Linked DNA regions of Bacillus pumilus. The protein of the gene in region 1 binds, or shares a complex with, the protein of each later gene. Links are inferred from orthologs where the notes say so. Each region holds a gene or a part of one and is shown in the gene's direction. Other genes may lie near its edges. The genes, in order: GPS65_RS17660 and GPS65_RS14355.

Region 1 (10,176 bases):
TTCGCCAGTATTCTCCTAATGATCAAAGCGAGAGCTTCTTACGCGGATTCTTAGGACGTATGCTCTTCTCTGGAGAAGAAGTAAAGAAAAAAGCAAGCGTCTTATCAGGAGGAGAAAAGGTTCGTTGTATGTTATCGAAAATGATGCTGTCAGGAGCGAATGTACTGCTTCTAGATGAGCCAACGAACCATTTAGACCTAGAATCCATTACGGCGCTGAATAACGGTTTAATGAGCTTTAAAGGAGCGATGCTCTTCTCATCTCATGACCACCAGTTTGTTGAAACAGTGGCAAACCGTATTATCGAAGTGACGCCAAATGGCATCGTCGATAAACAAACAACATATGATGAGTTCTTATCAGATCAAGAGATTCAAAAGAGACTCGTTGAGCTTTATGCGTAAATAAGAAAAGACATCCACAAATGGATGTCTCAGCGTGTAGACAAACCCTCGCATTCGTTGTCAGGTCTGCGCTTCGGTGCTCACGAATGTCAAATTCGCTCCGCTCCGATGCTCGTCCTTCCTAGACTTCAAAGGTTTTCTATCACGCTGAAAAGAAGACAAAGGGCTAAAATAAAGATCATTTTAGCCCTTTGTCAACAACCTGAGACATCCACAAATGGATGTCTTTTTTTCGGTTAAATCGCCCAGTTCCCATTACGGAAGATCGGTTCGCGTTTCCCGTCTTTTGTAATACCGTCAATATTCATTTCCTTTGAACCAATCATGAAATCGACGTGTGTAATACTGTTGTTTACACCAGCTGCATCCAATTCTTCACGTTTCATCTCTTTTCCGCCTTCGATATTGAACGCATATCCGCTGCCGATGGCAAGGTGATTCGATGCGTTTTCATCATAAAGGGTATTGTAATAGAGAATATTTGAATTTGAGATTGGTGAATCATCTGGTACAAGAGCAACTTCACCTAGATAATGAGAGCCTTCATCTGTTTCAACGAGTGAAGTTAAAATGTCTTCGCCTTCCTTCGCTTTCACATCGACAATTCGGCCATTTTCAAATGTTAAAGTAAACTCATCAATGATATTTCCTGCATAGCTGAGCGGTTTTGTGCTTGAGACAGTCCCATTTACACCATCTTTTTTAGGTACGGTAAACACTTCTTCTGTTGGCATGTTGGCCATGAAAGAGACGCCATGCTCACTCACGCTGCCGGCACCTACCCAAATGTGCTGTTCAGGGAGCTCAATCGTTAAATCAGTTCCAGGAGCATCATAATGAAGCTTGTGGTAGTGGCGCTCATTTAGGATTTTAACCTTTTCATTTAGCGATTCATCGTGCTTTTTCCAAGCCTCCACAGGATCTGCTTGATCAGCGCGAGCAACTTTAAAGATTTGATCCCATAATAAAGCAATAGCTTCTTCGTCTGTCTGGTCAGGGGAAATCTTTTTCGCCCAATCTTTTGATGCAGCGCCGACGACCGTCCAAGCCACTTTGTCTGATTGAACGTATTGGCGATATGTATGAAGGGCGGATCCAGCGGCTTTTTGCTGTGCAGCGATTTTTTTCGAATCAATGCCTCGCAGAAGGTCAGGGCTTTCTGACAAGATCGTGATAAAAGCTCCGCCGCGTTTTGCAATGGTTTCCATCATCTGTGCTTCCCATTCAGGGAATTGCTCAAACACATCCTGCGGTGCATGTTCATATTTTAAACGAGCAAGAACACCGTCACTCCAGCGGATATGTACGTTTTTCGCCCCGCGCTCATACGCATGTTTCGCGACAAGACGAACAAGGTCTGCAGATTCAGTTGATGCGGATACGACGACTTCTTGTTCTTTTTGAACATTCACACCGACTTCAACGATGGTCTTCGCATATTGATCTAGTTGTTTTTCAAATGAACTCATAAAAACCCTCCTTTAGTCATGTTCATCATATCAGATTTAAGACCGAAAAGGAAAATGGGGAGCACGCGAAAAGCCAAAATAAAAAAGCCGCTTTCGTGCGGCTTTTTTAGCGGTTCAGTTGTTTCACAGGCTGTGCATTAGAAGGGGGCATATGTGAAAACGACAGGCTCATTCCTCCTAAGATAATACCCGTTAAAATGACTGTGACAACGACCCGTTTACCTAAATCAAGCAACATGTTCTTCCTCCTTCACGTTTATCCATTCCTCACGATATGATCGAAAGGATAAAAAAAGAAGTAGAACAAGGAGATTATTTTAATGTTTTTTGTAATTTATGAATGACTTCGAGTGAACGACCTGTTCCGATTGCAACAGATTCAAGTGGATTTGCAGCAATATGAACTGGAACGACAATCTCCTGTGAGAGCCATTCTTGAATTCCGTTTAACAAAGCGCCACCGCCAGTTAAGATCACGCCGCGGTCTACGATGTCACCACTAAGCTCCGGGGGGCTGTCCTCTAATGTGGCGCGAATCGCCTCTAAAATATGAAGGAGTGACTCTCGCATAGCACCTTGAATCTCATGAGATTCAAGTGTGATCGTTTTTGGAAGACCTGTTACTAGATCACGTCCACGTACTTCTAATGACTCTGGCTCATGCTCAATAAGACCATAACCAATTTCCATCTTAACCTGTTCAGCTGTCCGCTCGCCGATTAATAGGTTATATTTCTTTCGCACAAACGTAATGATATCTTCATCAAGCTGATCTCCGCCAATTCGAATGGAATGACAAGAGACCACGCCGCCAAACGAAATGATGGCAACTTCTGTTGTTCCTCCGCCAATATCGACTACGACGTTTGCAACAGGCTCATCTACTGGAAGATCAGCGCCGATTGCCGCTGCAACAGGTTCTTCGATTAAATGCACGTGCTTTGCTCCACAGTTTTTCACAGCATCACTGATGGCGCGGCGCTCAACAGCTGTTGAACCAGAAGGTGTACAGACGACGACCGTTGGTTTTCTGAAAGTAAACCCGATATTTTTTCCTGCTTTTTTCATGATTTGTTTGAGTAAATCTGTTGTCATATCATAATCAGCGATGACACCGTCTTTCATTGGACGGATCGCCACAATTTTCCCAGGAGTTTTCCCAATCATTTCTTTTGCTTCTGTTCCGACGGCAAGTACAGTTTTTGTTTCTGTATCGACTGCCACGACGGACGGTTCATTTAAAATAATTCCCTTATTTTTACTATAAACCAATATGTTAGCTGTTCCTAAATCAATTCCAATTTCGGCATTTTGAAACATGTTTTCACCCAATCTCTATTTTTGCTATTTAAACAATTTTACATTTAAAAGTTCAAAGGGTTGAGGTCATTTGTGGGGGTTTGTGATAACCTTGAAATGAACTTGTAAAATTCAAGTATCATTTTGACAATCACAATAAATTTTCCCTTTGTTTTTTCTTTTATGAAAAAAATTTTTATAGAAGAGAAACCTTTTGAGAATCTCTTACGTCTACGATATATCAATTGGTGAAAAACAGATTGATCTTGAGCTAATGAAAGAAAGAGGGAACGAATTTGAAATCTATCGGAGTCGTAAGAAAAGTAGACGAACTAGGGCGTATTGTGATGCCAATCGAATTAAGAAGAGCACTTGATATTGCTATTAAAGACAGTATGGAATTTTTTATAGATGGGGATAAAATCGTCTTGAAAAAATACCAGCCAGAAGGTGTTTGCCTCATGACTGGTGAGATTACATCAGAGAACCATGATTATGGTAATGGTCAAATTACATTAAGCGCTGAAGGCGCAGAACTACTGTTAAAAGAACTTCAAGAAGCTCTTCAGCAGTAATGAAAAAAGCCTGATCTCTTCCTTTGTGCTGAGAACAGGCTTTTTTTCTGAAAAAGTTCCTTAAAAATGCCCCATCTCCCTCAAAAAATAAGTGGAAAATGGTACAATTGACAAAGAATCTCAGGGCGGCAGGTGGAATCATTTGAACAAAACATATCAAGTGCGGATCGTGTTATCTGTTCTTGCATTTATTTTAATTTTAAGCTGGGATTTCTTTTATTATCTAGGTGGCTATCAAATTAATTGGCCGCTCGATTTAGCCTTTACAGTCCTTGTTCTAACAGGGATCTGGGTTATATCAGGCTATGTAGACCGCTTAAATCTACTTGTGTCAGACTTAAATACGAGAGAAAAAGAAGCACACGAACTGACAGAGCGGCTGAATCGAATCACAGATAACTTGCAAGAAATCGTCTTTGAAACAAATGAAAAAGGTGAAATTATTTTCTTAAATCAAGCATGGACACAAATGACGGGCTATGACATCGATGAATGTCTAGGTACCATGTACAATCAGTACTTTGATCAAGAGGAACGCGTGGTCCAGCATTTATTATCTGTGATCAAGGAGCATAAGGATGCGGGACGGGTAGAACTGCAGCTTCTCCATAAAGAGGGAAAGAAGGTATGGGGAGACGTTCATTACAAGCTTTATTTTGACGAGCACCACCAGTTTACCGGAGGAATTGGAACGGTAGCTGATATTACGAAACAAAAGCAGGCGAAGCTTGAGCTTGAAAGATCCAATCAGCAATTGCAAATGCAGGCGCAAAAGCTGGCAGTCGCTGGACAAATAGCCGCTGGAATCGCCCATGAAGTCAGAAATCCACTGACATCCGTAAATGGTTTTTTGCAGCTGATGAAGACACAATATCCTGAAAGAACCGATTATTTTGACATTATCTTTTCAGAAATTAAACGGATTGATTTTGTTTTAAGTGAGCTGCTTGTATTGGCTAAGCCTCAATCTGTCCATTTTCAAGAAGTCCAGCTTCATGAGCTTCTAGAACAAGTGATTACTTTATTAAAAACAAATGCCGTTCTGTCAAATATTGACCTCAAGCAGCCATTTAAAAGGCAGGATGCCGGTGCCATCCTCGCAGACGCTAATCAAATGAAGCAGCTGTTCATTAATTTAATCAAAAATGCGATTGAGGCAATGCCTGAAGGTGGTAGCATATACATATCTACAGAAAAAGTATTGAATGAATGGAAGATTACCATTCAAGATGAAGGAAAAGGGATGTCTGAAGAAGATATTCAAAAAATATATGATCCTTTCTTTTCCACGAAAAAAGAAGGAACAGGGCTTGGTCTGACCATCTGTGCGACAATTTTAAAAGATCATCACGGAAGAATGGACGTGTCAAGTGAGCTTGGAAAAGGCACAGCTTTTCATATTTATTTGCCAGTGTGTCAAAAAAGCAGACAGCAGCAAGTTGAGAGGACGTGAAGTCATGACGGTAAAGGTTTTATTTGTATATGGAACGCTATTGCAGCATGAAAAGCACCACGAAACGTACATGAAGGAAAGCAGGCTATTAGCTAAATCTGCTTGGATGAGTGGAAGGATTTATGATACAGGTCAAGGATATCCAGCATGTATTCCTGCAGAAAAAGGCACTGTATACGGGGAATTGTACGAGGTAACCGCTGACGCGTTGAATAAGATAGATGTACTAGAGGAAGGGTATGACAAGCAGGAAATCAATGTCATGACGGATCGAGGTCAGTTAGCAGCCGTGACATACACGTTGCCAGAGCAAAAGGCATCAGTGCTGAAAGAAATAAAGAGAGGGTGCTGGAAAGCTTATCAACTGTGGCAGCAAAAACCATCATCCTTCTATTATTTTGCCTATGGCTCCTGTATGGATGATGCTAGATTTAAGCTCGCAGAAGTCGATCATCATTTCAAACAAATCATCGGCGGTGGAGTACTAAATGGTTTTACAACGAGATTTACCTTGGTGAGGCCAGATGGATCAAGAGCTGATATGGTAGAAGATGGCGGGGAAACAGAGGGTGTTTTATATGAAGTTCCTTTTGATGCCATTCGTTATTTGTATAAAAGAGAAGGCGTATATGAAGGTACATATCGTCCAGCATTTGTCGATGTCAAAATAGGTGATCAAATGTATGAGGACTGTTTAACCTTTCTTGTGCTTCAAAAAAGCGAAGAAATCGCCCCGCCAACTCATTATCGCAGTGAAATCGAAAAAGGAGCAGACCTTTATTTAAGTGAAGCGTTCCGTAAAAAAATCCGTTCACATATGGATTCATTAATCAAACCGTAGTAAAATGCATGGTAAGTGAGATAAAAGGAGTCTGAACATGAAAAAGGAATATGCGGTCATTGGTCTTGGACGCTTTGGTGGAAGTATTTGCAAGGCGCTGAGCGAAGAAGGACTTGAAGTCATGGCAATGGATATGAATGAAGATCGAGTAAACGAGTACGCGAAAATTGCCTCACATGCGGTTATTGGTGATTCGACGGACGAAAACGTTTTAAAAAATCTTGGTATTCGCAATTTTGATCATGTCATCGTTGCGATTGGCGAAAACATTCAGGCAAGTATTTTAACAACGATTATGCTGAAAGAGCTTGGCGTGAAAATGGTCACTGTGAAAGCGCAAAATGATTACCATGAAAAGGTGCTTAACAAAATTGGAGCGGATCGCGTCGTTCATCCAGAGCGAGATATGGGGAGACGGATTGCACATAAGATCATTTCAAATAACGTGCTTGATTACCTCGAACTGTCAGATGAGTACAGCCTGATTGAGATCGTTGCAAACAACAGGCTTGCGGGACATTCTCTTCTAGATCTTGATATTAGGGCAAGATACGGTATCAATATTGTTGCGATCAAGCGCGGAAAGGAAGTCATTGTTTCCCCGCTGGCAGATGAAATGATCCAAAAAGAAGATATCCTCATTGTCATTGGGGCAGTAGCCGATATAGGACGCTTTGAAAAACGAGAAATGCAGAACGATTATTAAACACTCCGAAGACGGGGTGTTTTTTTACATGAATGTGTTCATGACAGGTGGACATTGAGGCGAAAATAGAAACTGAAAATGGTTGCTTTGATCATGTATAACCGCAAAAATAAGTCATCTTATTTTTCATGCAATTATCACTATTCAGAAATAAAAATCAGTGTTTTGATATGGTTGATTTTCTCTAAATGTCATTGACTGGACAAACAGATTCGTTTACGATAAGAAACATTATATTGTTTACTTGGAGGAGGCAGTGTCGTTGGATAAGGAGCTTTTCAGACATCAAATTGAGGTAGCAGCAAAGAGAAAAAAAGCAGCCCTCGTAATTAAACATGCGAAAGTCATGGATGTGTTTAACCAGGAATGGATAGACGCAGATGTCGCTGTTGAAAATGGACAAATCGTCGGGATAGGAGAGTACGAGGGAGAACAGGAGCTTGATGCAGTAGGTCAAATGCTTGTGCCTGGTTTTATTGATGGCCACGTTCATATCGAGTCTTCTATGGTTACCCCTGCCGAATTCTCCAAAGCTGTCGTTCCTCACGGTGTGACAACTGTCGTAACAGATCCGCATGAAATCGCCAATGTGTCAGGTATAACAGGCATCCGTTTTATGCTGGAAGAAGCGAAAAAAGCTGCCTTACATATTTATTTCATGCTGCCTTCCTGTGTACCGGCAGTCAGTTTTGAACGATCAGGTGCTACATTAAAAGCGAAAGATTTAAAGCCTCTTTATCAAGAGAAGGAAGTGCTTGGTCTTGCAGAGGTGATGGACTATGTCGGTGTGGAGCAGGCAGAAGAAGATATGCTTCAAAAGCTGCTTGATGCGCAACACGAGAATAAACTGATTGATGGCCATCTAGCAGGCTTAACAGACCGATTAATCAACGTCTACCGGACAGCGAGTGTCCAAACAGACCATGAGGTGACAACAGCACAGGAAGCCCTTGAACGTGTAAAAAGAGGTATGTATGTGATGCTGAGAGAAGGATCTGTTGCCAAAAACGTGAAAAATGTTTTACCCGCTGTCAATGAAAAGAATGCGCGACGCTTTTTCTTTTGTACAGATGATAAACATTTGGATGATCTAATGGCACAGGGAAGTATTGATGAGCAAGTACGGATGTCCATAAAAGAAGGATTAGATCCATTTTTAGCTTATCAAATGGGAAGCTTAAATGCCGCAGAGTGTTTTGGTCTTAAAACAAAGGGAGCCATTGCACCAGGCTATGATGCTGATTTTATGCTCGTTTCAGACTTTCATCATGTAGATATTACAAGCGTATTTATCGCAGGTGAATTGGTTGCACAGAACGGAGAGTACAAGCCGAGTGTCGAAAAGATCGCACCGAGCCCAGCATTATTACAATCTGTTCATGCCATAGATGTTCAAGAGGAAGACATTGCACTACCTATTACGGGTGATCAGCATATGAATGTCATCCGTATTATTCCGAATCAGCTTGAAACAAAGTTAGAACAAGTCTCTCCTTCAGAAATGAACGGACAATTTACAAGTGATACAGGCAGAGATGTATTAAAAATGGTGCTTGTTGAACGTCATCAAGGTTTATCTGAAATGGGTGTAGGAATTGTCAGCGGCTTCGGCATCAAACAAGGTGCAATTGCAACAACGGTTGCACATGATTCACATAACTTAATTGCAGTCGGCACAAATGATGCTGATATTATCAAAGCGATTGAGGCGTTAAAAGAAGCAGGCGGCGGTTTGACTGTTGTTAAAGAGGGGCAGTCACTTCATACGCTGCCATTACCAATCTCTGGTTTGTTGTCAGATCAGCCGGCACATCTCGTCAATGAAAGCCTTCATTCACTTCATGAAGCGCTAAAAGAAACTGGCTTTTCCTTAGACTTTAATCCGTTTTTGACGCTTTCTTTCTTGGCACTTCCAGTCATTCCTGATGTGAAAATGACAACAAAAGGCTTATTTGATGTCAGAAACTTTCAGCACCTCCCTATTCAATCATAAAAAGTAAGAAACCGCATGTGTACGATGTATATATGCGGCTTTTTTTAATACTTGATGAAAAAAAGAGACACAGCCAATCGGCTTGTGTCTCTTTTATGATTACACTTCCATAATAATCGGTAAGATCATTGGGCGGCGTCTTGTTTTTTCGTAAAGGAAAGGAGCAAGAGTGTCCGTAATTTCGTTCTTAATTTCCGACCACTGAGTTGTCTTACGTTCCATTACTTTTTCAAGATGCTTTGAAATGAGATCTTGTGCGTCGTTGATGAGGTCGCCAGATTCTCTCATGTAGACAAAGCCTCTTGAGATGAGATCAGGACCAGCAGAGATTTTGAATTCTTTCATATCCATGCTGACGACTACAATGACTAGACCTTCTTCTGAAAGAATGCGGCGGTCTCTTAAGACGATATTCCCGATATCACCAATTCCGCTTCCGTCGATATACACGTTCCCTGATGGAATTTTGCCAGCGACACTTGCTTCGTCGCCTTTAAGTGCAAGAACTTCACCATTATCCATGATAAAGCAGTTTTCCTCAGGAATTCCGCAATCATTCGCCAGTTTAATATGCGTTTTTTGCATGCGGTATTCACCGTGAATCGGCATAAAGAATTTTGGTTTAATTAAACGGAGCATCAGCTTTTGTTCTTCTTGTCCGCCGTGACCAGATGTATGAATATTATTAAGTGAGCCATGAATGACCTCAGCGCCAGCACGGTAAAGCTGGTTAATGGTGCGGCTTACGCTAATATTGTTACCAGGAATCGGTGAAGATGAGAAAACAACTGTGTCTCCAGGATTAATCGAAATCTGGCGATGAGTGCCGTTTGCAATACGAGAAAGAGCAGCCATCGGCTCACCTTGGCTTCCAGTACATAGGATCGTCACTTTGTTTGCTGGAAGGCGGTTGATTTCATTGTGTTCAATAAACGTGTTTTTCGGACATTTAATGTAGCCAAGATCTTGTCCAATATCAATAGCAGACTCCATACTACGTCCAAACACCGCAACTTTTCGGCCGTTAGCAACAGCGGACTCGATCACTTGCTGAAGTCTGTGAATGTTCGAAGCAAACGTCGCAAAGATGATACGTCCGTCAACTTTTCTAAAGATGTCATCAATGCTTTCTCCTACGCGTCTTTCAGACATCGTAAATTCTGGAATTTCACTGTTTGTACTATCGGATAAAAGACATAGAACGCCTTCTTTCCCGATTTCAGCCATTTTTGTTAAGTTGGCAGGCTCGCCAACAGGCGTAAAGTCAAACTTGAAATCACCTGTATGTACGATGTTACCAGGAGGTGTCTTCACGACAATTCCATAAGAATCTGGAATACTGTGAGTTGTTCTAAAGAAAGACACAGCTGTTTTTCTAAATTTAATGGTATCTTCTTCTTCAAAAATGTGAAGTTTTGTCTGTCTCAAGAGACCAT
Region 2 (10,147 bases), 580 kb from region 1 along the record:
AATGCTTTTGCGACAGGTCCTTCTAAGAGAAGATCACTTGTTGCGGTTTCCACTGGATTGCTTCATGAAATGGATGATGCAGCAGTTGAAGGTGTCATCGCTCACGAAGTTGCTCACGTTGCGAACGGAGACATGGTGACAATGACGCTGCTTCAAGGGATCGTCAACACGTTCGTTGTCTTCCTTTCAAGAATTGCGGCATGGATCGCAAGTCGCTTTGTTTCGCGTGAAGAGCTTGTGCCGATTGTTCATTTTATTGCAGTGATTGTTTTCCAAATCATTTTCTCTGTTCTAGGAAGCCTTGTCGTGTTTGCATATTCTAGACATCGTGAATTCCATGCAGACCGCGGGGGAGCTGACCTTGCGGGTAAAGATAAGATGGTTCATGCACTTCGCTCGCTTGAGGCGTATACGTCACGAATTAAAGATGATGATCAAACAGCAGTTGCTACGCTTAAAATTAGTGGTAAACGAAAAGCTTCTCTTTTCTCAACACACCCTGATTTAAACGAAAGAATTAGAAGACTAGAAGCAAAATAAGAGAGACGAAAAGACATTCTGTTACAGGATGTCTTTTCTTTTTTGATGAAAAAGTAAATAAAGCATAAAATATCTTTAAAATCATGTCTCTTTTCATTAAAATGATAAGTATTGAAAAATGAAAGTTAAAAGAAGGAATGACAATGAACCCAATTAAAAAGCTAATTGACCGGCTATCGGCTTTCCAGCTGATTGCCCTTTATTATTTTCTCGCTGTAACCGTCTCACTTATTCTTCTCAGTTTGCCAGTCGCTCATCAAGATGGGGTGAAGTGGACATTTATCGATGCATTATTTACGGCGGTGAGTGCTGTGAGTGTCACAGGACTTACTGTGGTTGATACTTCGCAAACATTTAGTGTGGCAGGTATGTGGATCCTTGCGTTTGTCCTTCAAATCGGGGGTATCGGCATTATGACGCTCGGTACCTTTGTGTGGATTGTCATGCGAAAAAGAATCGGTATTAAAGAAAGAAAGCTCATTATGGCAGATCAAAACCAGAGCAATTTATCAGGAATTGTGAAATTAATGAAGCAGGTTTTATATTTAATTTTGCTTATTGAGTTTGTAGGCGGTCTGATCTTAAGTATGTATTTTCTCAAATATTACGATGTACAGACAGCATTCTTACATGGCTTCTTCTCAAGTATAAGTGCGACCACCAATGGTGGCTTCGATATTACAGGGAACTCGCTCATCCCATACAAAGATGATTATTTCGTCCAATTTATTACGATGCTGCTGATCATCTTTGGCGCGATTGGCTTTCCTGTGCTCGTGGAAGTAAAGGATTACTTATTTAATCAGGACCGAAAGCATGCATCGTTCTCGTTGTTTACAAAAATCACAACGATTACGTTTGGCAGCTTAGTCATTGTTGGCGCTATTGGGATTTATGCTCTTGAAGCACGGTTTACGTTTTTAGGAAAGAGCTGGCACGAAGTGTTATTTTATTCATTGTTTCAATCGACAGCTACAAGAAGTGGGGGACTTTCCACATTAGATATTACTCAATTGACAGAACCGACGCTGTTATTTTTATGTCTACTCATGTTTATCGGGGCTTCTCCAAGCTCTGTCGGGGGCGGAATTCGGACAACCACGTTTGCCCTTAATTTACTCGCATTGTTTCATTTTGCCCGGGGAAATAAGTCCATTAAAATTTTCAAAAGAGAGCTGCATCAAGCAGATATTAACAAATCTCTGATGGTGACGATGATGGCCTTTATATTGGTGTTTGGTGCTACATTCTTATTAACCTTATCCGAACATAATACGCTTCTTCAAAATTTATTTGAAGTCTGTTCTGCTTTCGGAACAACAGGTCTATCATTAGGGATTACCTCTGAGCTCTCTGTTTTTGGTAAGTGTATCATTATGATGGTCATGTTTATTGGACGTATCGGCATTCCAAGCTTTTTATATTTAATTGGCCGAAGAGAAAGCGAAGCGAATTATCATTATCCGAAAGAGCGTGTCATCATCGGCTAACAGCATTCCGAGCGAATGCTGTTTTTTTATTTCCATTATCTAACTGGCTAAATCACATACGATGTTCGCAATCTATAGGTAAGAGGTGAACGAGACGTGCTGGATGTAATATGGAAAGCGATTGTCATGCTGCTAGTTGGTACCTTGCTGCTGAGAATAGCAGGGCCCAAATCCATTAGTCAATTAACTGTTCAACAAACAGTGATCATGATTTCAATCGGATCGATTATTATCCAACCCTTTATTGAGCATAATTTACTTGAAACGATTTATGCAGCCGCTACCTTTATTGTGGCGCTTGTCATCATGGAGAAGCTGTCGATTCAATCTGATTTCTTTGAAAAATTAGTTTCAGGGAAATCGGTGGTGATTCTACAAGACGGAGAAATGCTTGATCACAAGTTGAAGAAAACGAGGCTTACAAGAGATCAATTTAAAATGCGCCTAAAGCAGCAAGGTATTACAGAGATCAGCAGTCTCAAAAAAGCCACCCTAGAAGCCAATGGACAAATCGGCTATGAGTTAAAGCCAGAGGAAAAGCCGGTGACGGTCAAACAAATGACGGAATTTCTAGACCAATTAAGAGAAGAACTAAATATGTTAAAAAAGGACTGATTTCAGATGAAAAGAAAAGCAGCGAAAAATGAAGCACTGACAAATAATATGACACCGACAGAGAGCATGGCACATGATCAAGGACAAACACAATTTGATGAACAATCAAGAGACCGTCAGGCAAACCGAAATTCTCATAAAGGGAAACAAGGGGGAGGATCTCATGACTAAGAAGCATGTAAAAAGCAAGGACATGAAAGACCATAAAAAGCCGATGGACCCAGATATCTTAGAAGAGGAATTTGGCAGTGAGCTTGGAGATATCAACAGCAGCAAATGGATTGATACGCTTGTAAAACCTAAGAAAGATGATGAATGTCACAAAAAATAGAAAAAACGATCCTCGCAGGATCGTTTTTTATTTGCTATAACTGCCTTGTCTGCCGGTAATTGTACGCATAAGATTGGTCATTTTGAGCTCAATCACTGGCTGTGCAACGGTTTTAACAAAGGTGCTAGACAGGGTAAAGGTGAGCAGAATGGTCAGTAGTAATAACATGAGCACACTTGCTGCATTCAGGGCCCAATCATCAAACCAAGTCGTTCTAAGGAGCTTGATGACAAAGCCATGTAATAAATACACATATAGCGTTCTTGTGCCCCATTTTGTAAAGAAGAAACGTCGTGTTGGGACTAAAGCAAAGAAGCTGAATGTAGCGCCGAATGCAAGCAAATACCATGCCATTCGTTTCATTGCCGCAATGACTCCTTCATCACCAAGAGAAGCATATGACTGTGATCCAAATAAGAAGGAATAATCAAATTCATATAAATAGCAAAACAAGAATACAGCCATTAATACAAGAAGTGCTGCCAGTTTTCCTTTACTTGTACGGATGAATTCAAAATGCTGCTTTTTTAAATAGAAGCCAGCTAAAAACATCGGCAAAAAGACAAATGTACGCGACAAGCTCAGCGTATTGCTAATACTGTCTACGTAACCGACAAGTAACGCAATTGACAAACTGACGATCATCGCCCACTGAAATGGCAGTTTAGAAAAAGGAATGAGTAGCAAGTTCCAAAAGAATAAACTAATTAAAAACCATAAAGACCATTGCGGGTCAATTGGATTTAAATTGGCGATGCTTTGATCCTGCAAGAGATAATAGTAAACGGAATAGATCACCTGAAAAATGAAATATGGGATGATCAGCTTAACAGCGACTTTTTTCATAAAACCTGGTTTTCTAAACCCTTTTGCAAAGAACCCAGAAACCAAAATAAAGGCAGGCATATGAAAAGTATAAATAAACTTGTATAAATAAAGCATCCAATCATTATCATGAATGAATGATCGTAACAAATGACCAAAAACCACTAGAAAAATCAGAAGAAACTTCGCATTATCAAAATAACTATCTCGTGAAGATGCCATAACATCACCTTTCCTGCTTGATTTTAAACATAAATGTTCTAAGTGCACTGTTCCCGTATTTGCCCCATTTTAAAATACTTTTTGGCTCGTTTCGCTATTTGATGTGAAATTGTAGAACGGTTGTAAAAAAAGCGTAAGAAAAGAGAATCGAGGTTCAATCCTGTCATCCAAATGCAACAAAAGAGACAGTCTTCGTGTAAAAAGTTATCTTTTTTTATGAGTCGAATGAAGGAACAATGAAAATATTGTAGAAATATTGTAGAGGAATGAGGCTGGAAAAGGAGTGTAAGAGAATGACTGAAACGCTCGATGGCGCAGAAGATATCAGAAAATTAGCAAAAGAGAACGAATATTTGCGAACAGAGTTGATGCAGCAAAAAATGCTGTTAAATAAGACGTTAGATGCCATTTTCATATTTGATCAACACCTCAATATTATCCAAGCCAATGAAGCGACATGCAGGCTTGTACAGACATCGAAAGAAGACCTCCTCAATAAATCCGTTCTAGATTTCCTATACGGCATCCCGAAAGACAAAATTGAATGCTCCCTTGATTTATTTTTTCGAAAAGGAACGTTAAGAAGAGAAATTTCCATTCAGCTTGAAAACGGAGAAACAAAATATATTGAATTTGTCGCAGAGCATGACGTCTTGAATCAGCAATATATTGTGGTCATGCGAGATATTTCCTCAAAGAAAATACTAGAACGAGAACGATCGATGAATGAGCAGCTGTTCAAAGATTTGTTTGACCGAGCCATTGACGGCATGGTCATTTTTGATCAGGATGGCTGCATGATCGACGCCAATCATTCTTTTTGTCAGAGCTTTGAACTGCAAAAGACTGATTTAACCGATCGTTATTTAAATGAATTTGTCGAAGATGAAAATCTTCCAGCCTTACAGCACCTTTTAACATCACTTAAAGAGACTGGGAAAGCCAAGGGAGAGCTTCCCGTTACCCTTCAATCTGGCCAGTACAAATTATTCGAGCTCACCATTACATCAAATGTGATGAGCGGTTTTTATATGTCCATCATGCGGGATATTACAGAAAAAAGGTTAATGGAAGAAAAGCTGTTAAAAAGTGAGGAACGCTTTAGAGAAATTTTTGAAAATGCAATGGATGCAATCATCATATGGGCGGATGATGGAGAGATTGTCAGAGCAAATGAATCAGCCTGCCGCATTTTTGAATTGCCTATGCATTCACTGATTGGCAAAAAACTCACAGACTTTCTCGTGAAATCTGATCAGAGATATAGACCGACTAGAAGGCGATATATTCGGAATCATGAAATAAGGGAAGAGCTTTTGTTCAGAATGGCGAATGGGCAGTTTAAAGAGCTTGAGTTTACATCAAAGCATGCGGTATTAGAAGGACAGCATTTAACCATTTTACGTAATGTGAGTGATCGAAAAAGGATGGAGGAGGAGCTGCGGGAAAGTGAGCTCAAATTCCGTAAAGTATTTAATGGATCAATGGACGGCATTGTTCTTTTTGATAACCAATACCGCATTATCGAAGTCAATCCCTCCGCAAGCGAGCTGCTCGGGTTAAAAGATGATCATTTAACGGAAATGAATCTTTTCCATATCCTTGCGCCTTATCAAGTTGAACATTTGGCACAGCCTGCCCAAGCGATGTCATTAGATGAAATGGACAATGAAGTGCCGTTTGTGCTGAACCACCCAGATCAGCGGATATTAGAATTCTCTTTTAAACGCAACATCATTCATAATATGAATTTGGCGATCTTTAGAGATGTGACAGAGCGGAAGGAATTAGAAGAGCGCGTGAGAAAATCAGATACCCTTCATGTGGTCGGTGAGCTTGCCGCTGGCATTGCGCATGAAATCAGAAACCCAATGACAGCATTAAAAGGCTTTATCCAACTGTTAAAAGGAAATATAGAAGGGGAGTATTCCCTCTATTTTAATGTGATCACTTCAGAGCTGAAAAGAATTGAATCGATCATCACCGAATTTTTGATTTTAGCGAAGCCGCAAGCCATCGTATATGAAGAAAAAAATGTGGTGCAAATTGTGAAAGACACGATGGATCTGCTGCACGCACAGGCGAACCTTGGCAACGTTCAAATGCATCTCAATGTGATGGATGAGATACCGCTCATTTATTGCGAACAAAATCAATTAAAACAAGTCTTTATTAACATTCTAAAAAATGCAATTGAAGTCATGCCGAGAAAAGGAAATGTCTATGTGACCATTCAGAGGAAGGGCGAAGAGCATATTGTTATATCACTGCGGGATGAAGGCTGCGGAATGGCAGAGGACAAGCTGAGGCGTCTAGGAGAACCATTTTATACGACAAAAGAAAGAGGAACTGGACTTGGCTTAATGGTTAGTTATAAAATTATTGAAGAGCACCAAGGAACCATTGAGGTAGAAAGTGAGGAAGGGGTAGGAACCGTCTTCCATCTCACGCTGCCACTTAGACAGAAGAAACAAGAAGGAGAGCATTAACGTGTATTATACCGTCTATCACGCACCAATTGGGGCACTATACATACTAGAAAAAGACGATGCCATCATTGAAGTGATGTTTGATGATGAGCCGTTTTTAGCAAAAAAGCAAGCATCCAATCTAAAAGAAAAAGAAACGTCTGTATTACAAGAAGCGAAAAAACAGCTAGATGAATATTTCAAGGGTGAGCGACAAGTATTCGATCTCCCGCTCAAGCAAACGGGAACTTTGTTTCAAGAGCAAGTATGGGAAGCACTTTCGGCTATTCCGTATGGTGAATCAAAAAGTTATGGAGATATTGCAGAAACGATTGGTAACTCAAAGGCAGTGAGAGCGATTGGACAAGCCAACAGACGCAATGCAATACCTATTTTTATTCCGTGTCACAGAGTGATTGGAAAAGACCGATCTCTGACGGGTTATGCAGGAACGAAGACAGATATGAAAGCGGTTCTGCTTGAATTAGAAGGTATCCCATTTGTTCAAAAATAAATCGATTGACCTGTTCCAAAAGTTTTCCAAGCGACATATCCTTTTATTAAGCTAAAAAAGTTGGTTGAGGGAAAAAGGAGGGCGCTAGGGAATGCTTTGGGACAAAAAGAATAAAATGTATGCCATCACTTCACTATGTGTCAAAATGAACGTTTTGACAGAAGAACAGAAAAACGAAATCTTAGCAAAAACGAATGAAATAAAAAAGCGCAGTGCTCTTAAATAAGAAGTACACGGCGCTTTTTTTATGATCAGAGTGAGATGTTTTCAGCAAACAGAGCATCAATCTCTTCAGTATAGTTCGACGTGATAATCCCTTTCTCTGTAATGATCCCTGAAATGAGATGGTGAGGAGTGACATCAAAGGCGGGATTGAATACCTGAACATCAGGTGGTGCAATTTGGACGCCGTTAAATTCCTTTACTTCCAGCGGGTCGCGCTCTTCTATTGGAATATCTGATCCGTCTTTAGTCGAGACATCAAAGGTAGATAGCGGTGCAGCTATAAAAAATGGGATTTGAAAATGCTTGGCTAAAATAGCAAGACTTAACGTGCCAATCTTATTCGCCGCATCTCCATTACGGGCAATACGATCAGCTCCAACAATGACAGCAGAAATTTGCTTTTCCTTCATCGTGTGGGCTGCCATGTTATCTGTAATGAGCGTCACATCTACGCCGCCTTGCATGAGCTCCCATGTTGTCAGTCTAGCCCCTTGGAGAACAGGGCGTGTTTCGCAGGCATAAATGTGAAGATCGAGATTTTTCTTTTTCGCTAAATAGAATGGAGCAAGGGCTGTTCCGTAACGGCTTGTGGCGATGGAACCTGCATTGCAAATGGTCATAATCCGATCACCTGATTTAAAGAGCTGGAGTGCATTTTGACCGATTTGTCTGCATGTTTCTTCATCTTCGATTTGAATTTGAATGGCTTCATGGACAAGGTCTGTTTTGGCTGCATTGACTGAAGCTGCACGCTCAATGCGCCGCAACAACCGCTCCAATGCCCAGGCTAGATTCACAGCGGTTGGACGAGCACTGTTTAAATATTCTTTTATCTGAATGACTTCTTTTTTAAACACATCAATGTCTTCTGTCTCAATATCTTGGGCACTGAGCGCCAGTCCGAAAGCTGCTGTAATGCCAATGGCAGGTGCTCCACGCACTTTTAACGTGACAATGGCATCATACACGTCTTCTTTTGTATATAGATGCTCAAACACGGTTTCTGCCGGTAATTTTTGCTGATTCAAAATGTTAATATGGTTTTCTTCCCATTCGACAGAACGGGGGACTTCAAATTCTTTAGACAAAACCCGTCACTCCTTTACAGATTGCTGGAATAATGCGACGAGGTCAGACGCTGTTTCCACTGCATGATATTGTTTGATGAATGTTTTTCCGAGCGTAAGTGCTGTTTTTTTCTGCTGAATCCGTTTAGATGGTGATGGAATCGCATCAAGATCAGCGGCATGAGCAAGGCCAATCGTTCGGCGGACAAGCTCACAGCCTGCAAAGCCTGTCGCTTCTTTTAAAATACGGTCAAAGGTTGTTTCTAAAAAGCTGTCAGATACACTAAACGCTTCAATGCTGTCTTCTTTCCAAGCTTTTGCGAACACTTCCTTGAAGGTCGCCCATACATTGACGACATGGTCAAAAAGGTGCTGCTGATCGTGTTCATTTTCACGAGACAAAGCGTTTAGGAACAGGTTGGCGATAAAGTGACCGATATCGAATCCGAAGGGACCATAAAAAGCGAATTCTGGATCAATGATCTTTGTTTCCGTCTCACTTGCAAAAATACTGCCTGTATGAAGATCTCCATGAACAAGTGTTTCGGCAGATGTCAGGAAAATACGCTTCAATTCAGCTGCTTTTGCTTGCACTTCAAGATCTGCCCAAAGCGCTTCGGCGGCTTCTCTTAATTCTTCTTCAAAATCATTTGTGCTGCTATCAAAGAAAGGATCTGTGAAGACAAGCTTTTCGGTAATGTCACAAAGATCTGGATTCGTAAATTGCTTCACAAATTGTTTTTTGATTTTAGGATTTGTGGCAAAGTCAGAAGTGTAAAAAAGTGTTTTTCCTAAGAATTCTCCGACATGATCAGATAAATGCGGATATTGTTTTCCGGCAATTAGCCCTTTTCTGACGATTTCTATGTGTGATAGATCCTCCATAGCCGTCACAGCAAGAGCTGTATCTGAATAATAGACTGCTGGTACAAGGTGCGGCGTATATTCTGACTGCTTGATTAGGGCAGCACTTTCGATCCTCGCACGGTCTAATGTAAGTGGCCAGCTCTCTCCGACCACTTTGGCGTAGGGAAGTGCCTGCTTGATAATCAATCCTTTTTCTTGTTTATGGTCAAAAATATGAAAGACGTAATTTAAATTTCCGTCACCGATTTCCGTACATGTCAAATGACTGCTTTCTTGGATCAAGCCAAGTCTAATTGCGAGTGCAACTGCCGAGCTTTCTGTTAATTCTTCATATGATGCCGTAAGTGTAACCAATTGCTTCCCCTCCAAATCATATAAAAAAGCCTCTTTCTCCTGAGAGAAAGAGGCTTGATGTCGTGTATGCTCAAAGCCTCTCTTATCTCTCAGCACATACGTCTGATGGAATTAGCACCGTGCCCTATAAGACAATTGTCTTGGCGCTTACTTGCTGCGCCCCACTTCACAGTGGTATTAACGGTCGGTTGCTGTTGGGGTCAAAAGGCCAAATCCCTCGCCCAACTCTCGATAAGAGAAATCAATATGTAATTGTTTCGTGTCTGCTTGCATTTCTTAATTCAAGATATTATCAGAGCTGCAGTTCACATGTCAATCCTTTTTCAAAATTGCTTTACAATTCGTGAAACAATCCATTACAGTGTTTGTATTGCTACGTAACTTGAATAGAAGGTGAAGAAAAATGGAATTTCAGCAGTCAGATGTATTGAAACAATTACCGACACAATTTTTTGCATCCCTTGTGCAAAAAGTGCAGAAAAAAGTGGAGGAAGGCGCAGATATTATTAATTTAGGACAGGGAAATCCTGATCAGCCAACTCCCGTGCACATTGTAAAAGCGATGCAAGAAGCGGTCGCAAAACCTGAAAATCATCAATACTCCTCATTCCGCGGAACAGCGAAATTAA

Evidence for each region.
Region 2: GPS65_RS17660 (region 1) and GPS65_RS14355 share a complex: the UniProt entries of both Bacillus subtilis proteins name them as parts of the ktrCD complex. The link is inferred for Bacillus pumilus from one-to-one orthologs.

Annotation. Positions count from the first base shown.
Region 1 is NZ_CP047089.1:3,493,579-3,503,754, forward strand. What follows is about bases 5,028-7,912. They hold GPS65_RS17660 (potassium channel family protein), read left to right. Parts: upstream 5,028-6,078; coding sequence 6,079-6,747; downstream 6,748-7,912. Other genes in these bases: GPS65_RS17650 (ATP-binding protein), read left to right, coding at 5,028-5,200; GPS65_RS17655 (gamma-glutamylcyclotransferase family protein), read left to right, coding at 5,205-6,041; ade (adenine deaminase), read left to right, coding at 7,010-7,912. Also shown: GPS65_RS17625 (ABC-F family ATP-binding cassette domain-containing protein), read left to right, coding at 1-404; GPS65_RS17630 (aminopeptidase), read right to left, coding at 641-1,873; GPS65_RS17635 (protein YkpC), read right to left, coding at 1,980-2,111; rod-share determining protein MreBH, read right to left, coding at 2,186-3,193; GPS65_RS17645 (transcriptional regulator AbhA), read left to right, coding at 3,469-3,747; more of GPS65_RS17650, read left to right, coding at 3,890-5,027; more of ade, read left to right, coding at 7,913-8,740; rnjA (ribonuclease J1), read right to left, coding at 8,840-10,176. UniProt on the Bacillus subtilis protein: Catalytic subunit of the KtrCD potassium uptake transporter. The 2 major potassium transporter complexes KtrAB and KtrCD confer resistance to both suddenly imposed and prolonged osmotic stress.
Region 2 is NZ_CP047089.1:2,912,990-2,923,136, reverse strand. The notes cover bases 1-2,856. They hold GPS65_RS14355 (TrkH family potassium uptake protein), read left to right. Parts: upstream 1-683; coding sequence 684-2,030; downstream 2,031-2,856. Other genes in these bases: GPS65_RS19315 (hypothetical protein), read left to right, coding at 2,809-2,856; GPS65_RS19320 (hypothetical protein), read left to right, coding at 2,652-2,816; GPS65_RS14350 (DUF421 domain-containing protein), read left to right, coding at 2,127-2,645; htpX (protease HtpX), read left to right, coding at 1-540. In the rest of the region: more of GPS65_RS19315, read left to right, coding at 2,857-2,976; GPS65_RS14345 (acyltransferase family protein), read right to left, coding at 3,004-4,023; GPS65_RS14340 (PAS domain-containing sensor histidine kinase), read left to right, coding at 4,317-6,512; GPS65_RS14335 (methylated-DNA--[protein]-cysteine S-methyltransferase), read left to right, coding at 6,514-7,005; mtnA (S-methyl-5-thioribose-1-phosphate isomerase), read right to left, coding at 7,257-8,318; mtnK (S-methyl-5-thioribose kinase), read right to left, coding at 8,325-9,518; GPS65_RS14320 (pyridoxal phosphate-dependent aminotransferase), read left to right, coding at 9,922-10,147. UniProt on the Bacillus subtilis protein: Integral membrane subunit of the KtrCD potassium uptake transporter. The 2 major potassium transporter complexes KtrAB and KtrCD confer resistance to both suddenly imposed and prolonged osmotic stress.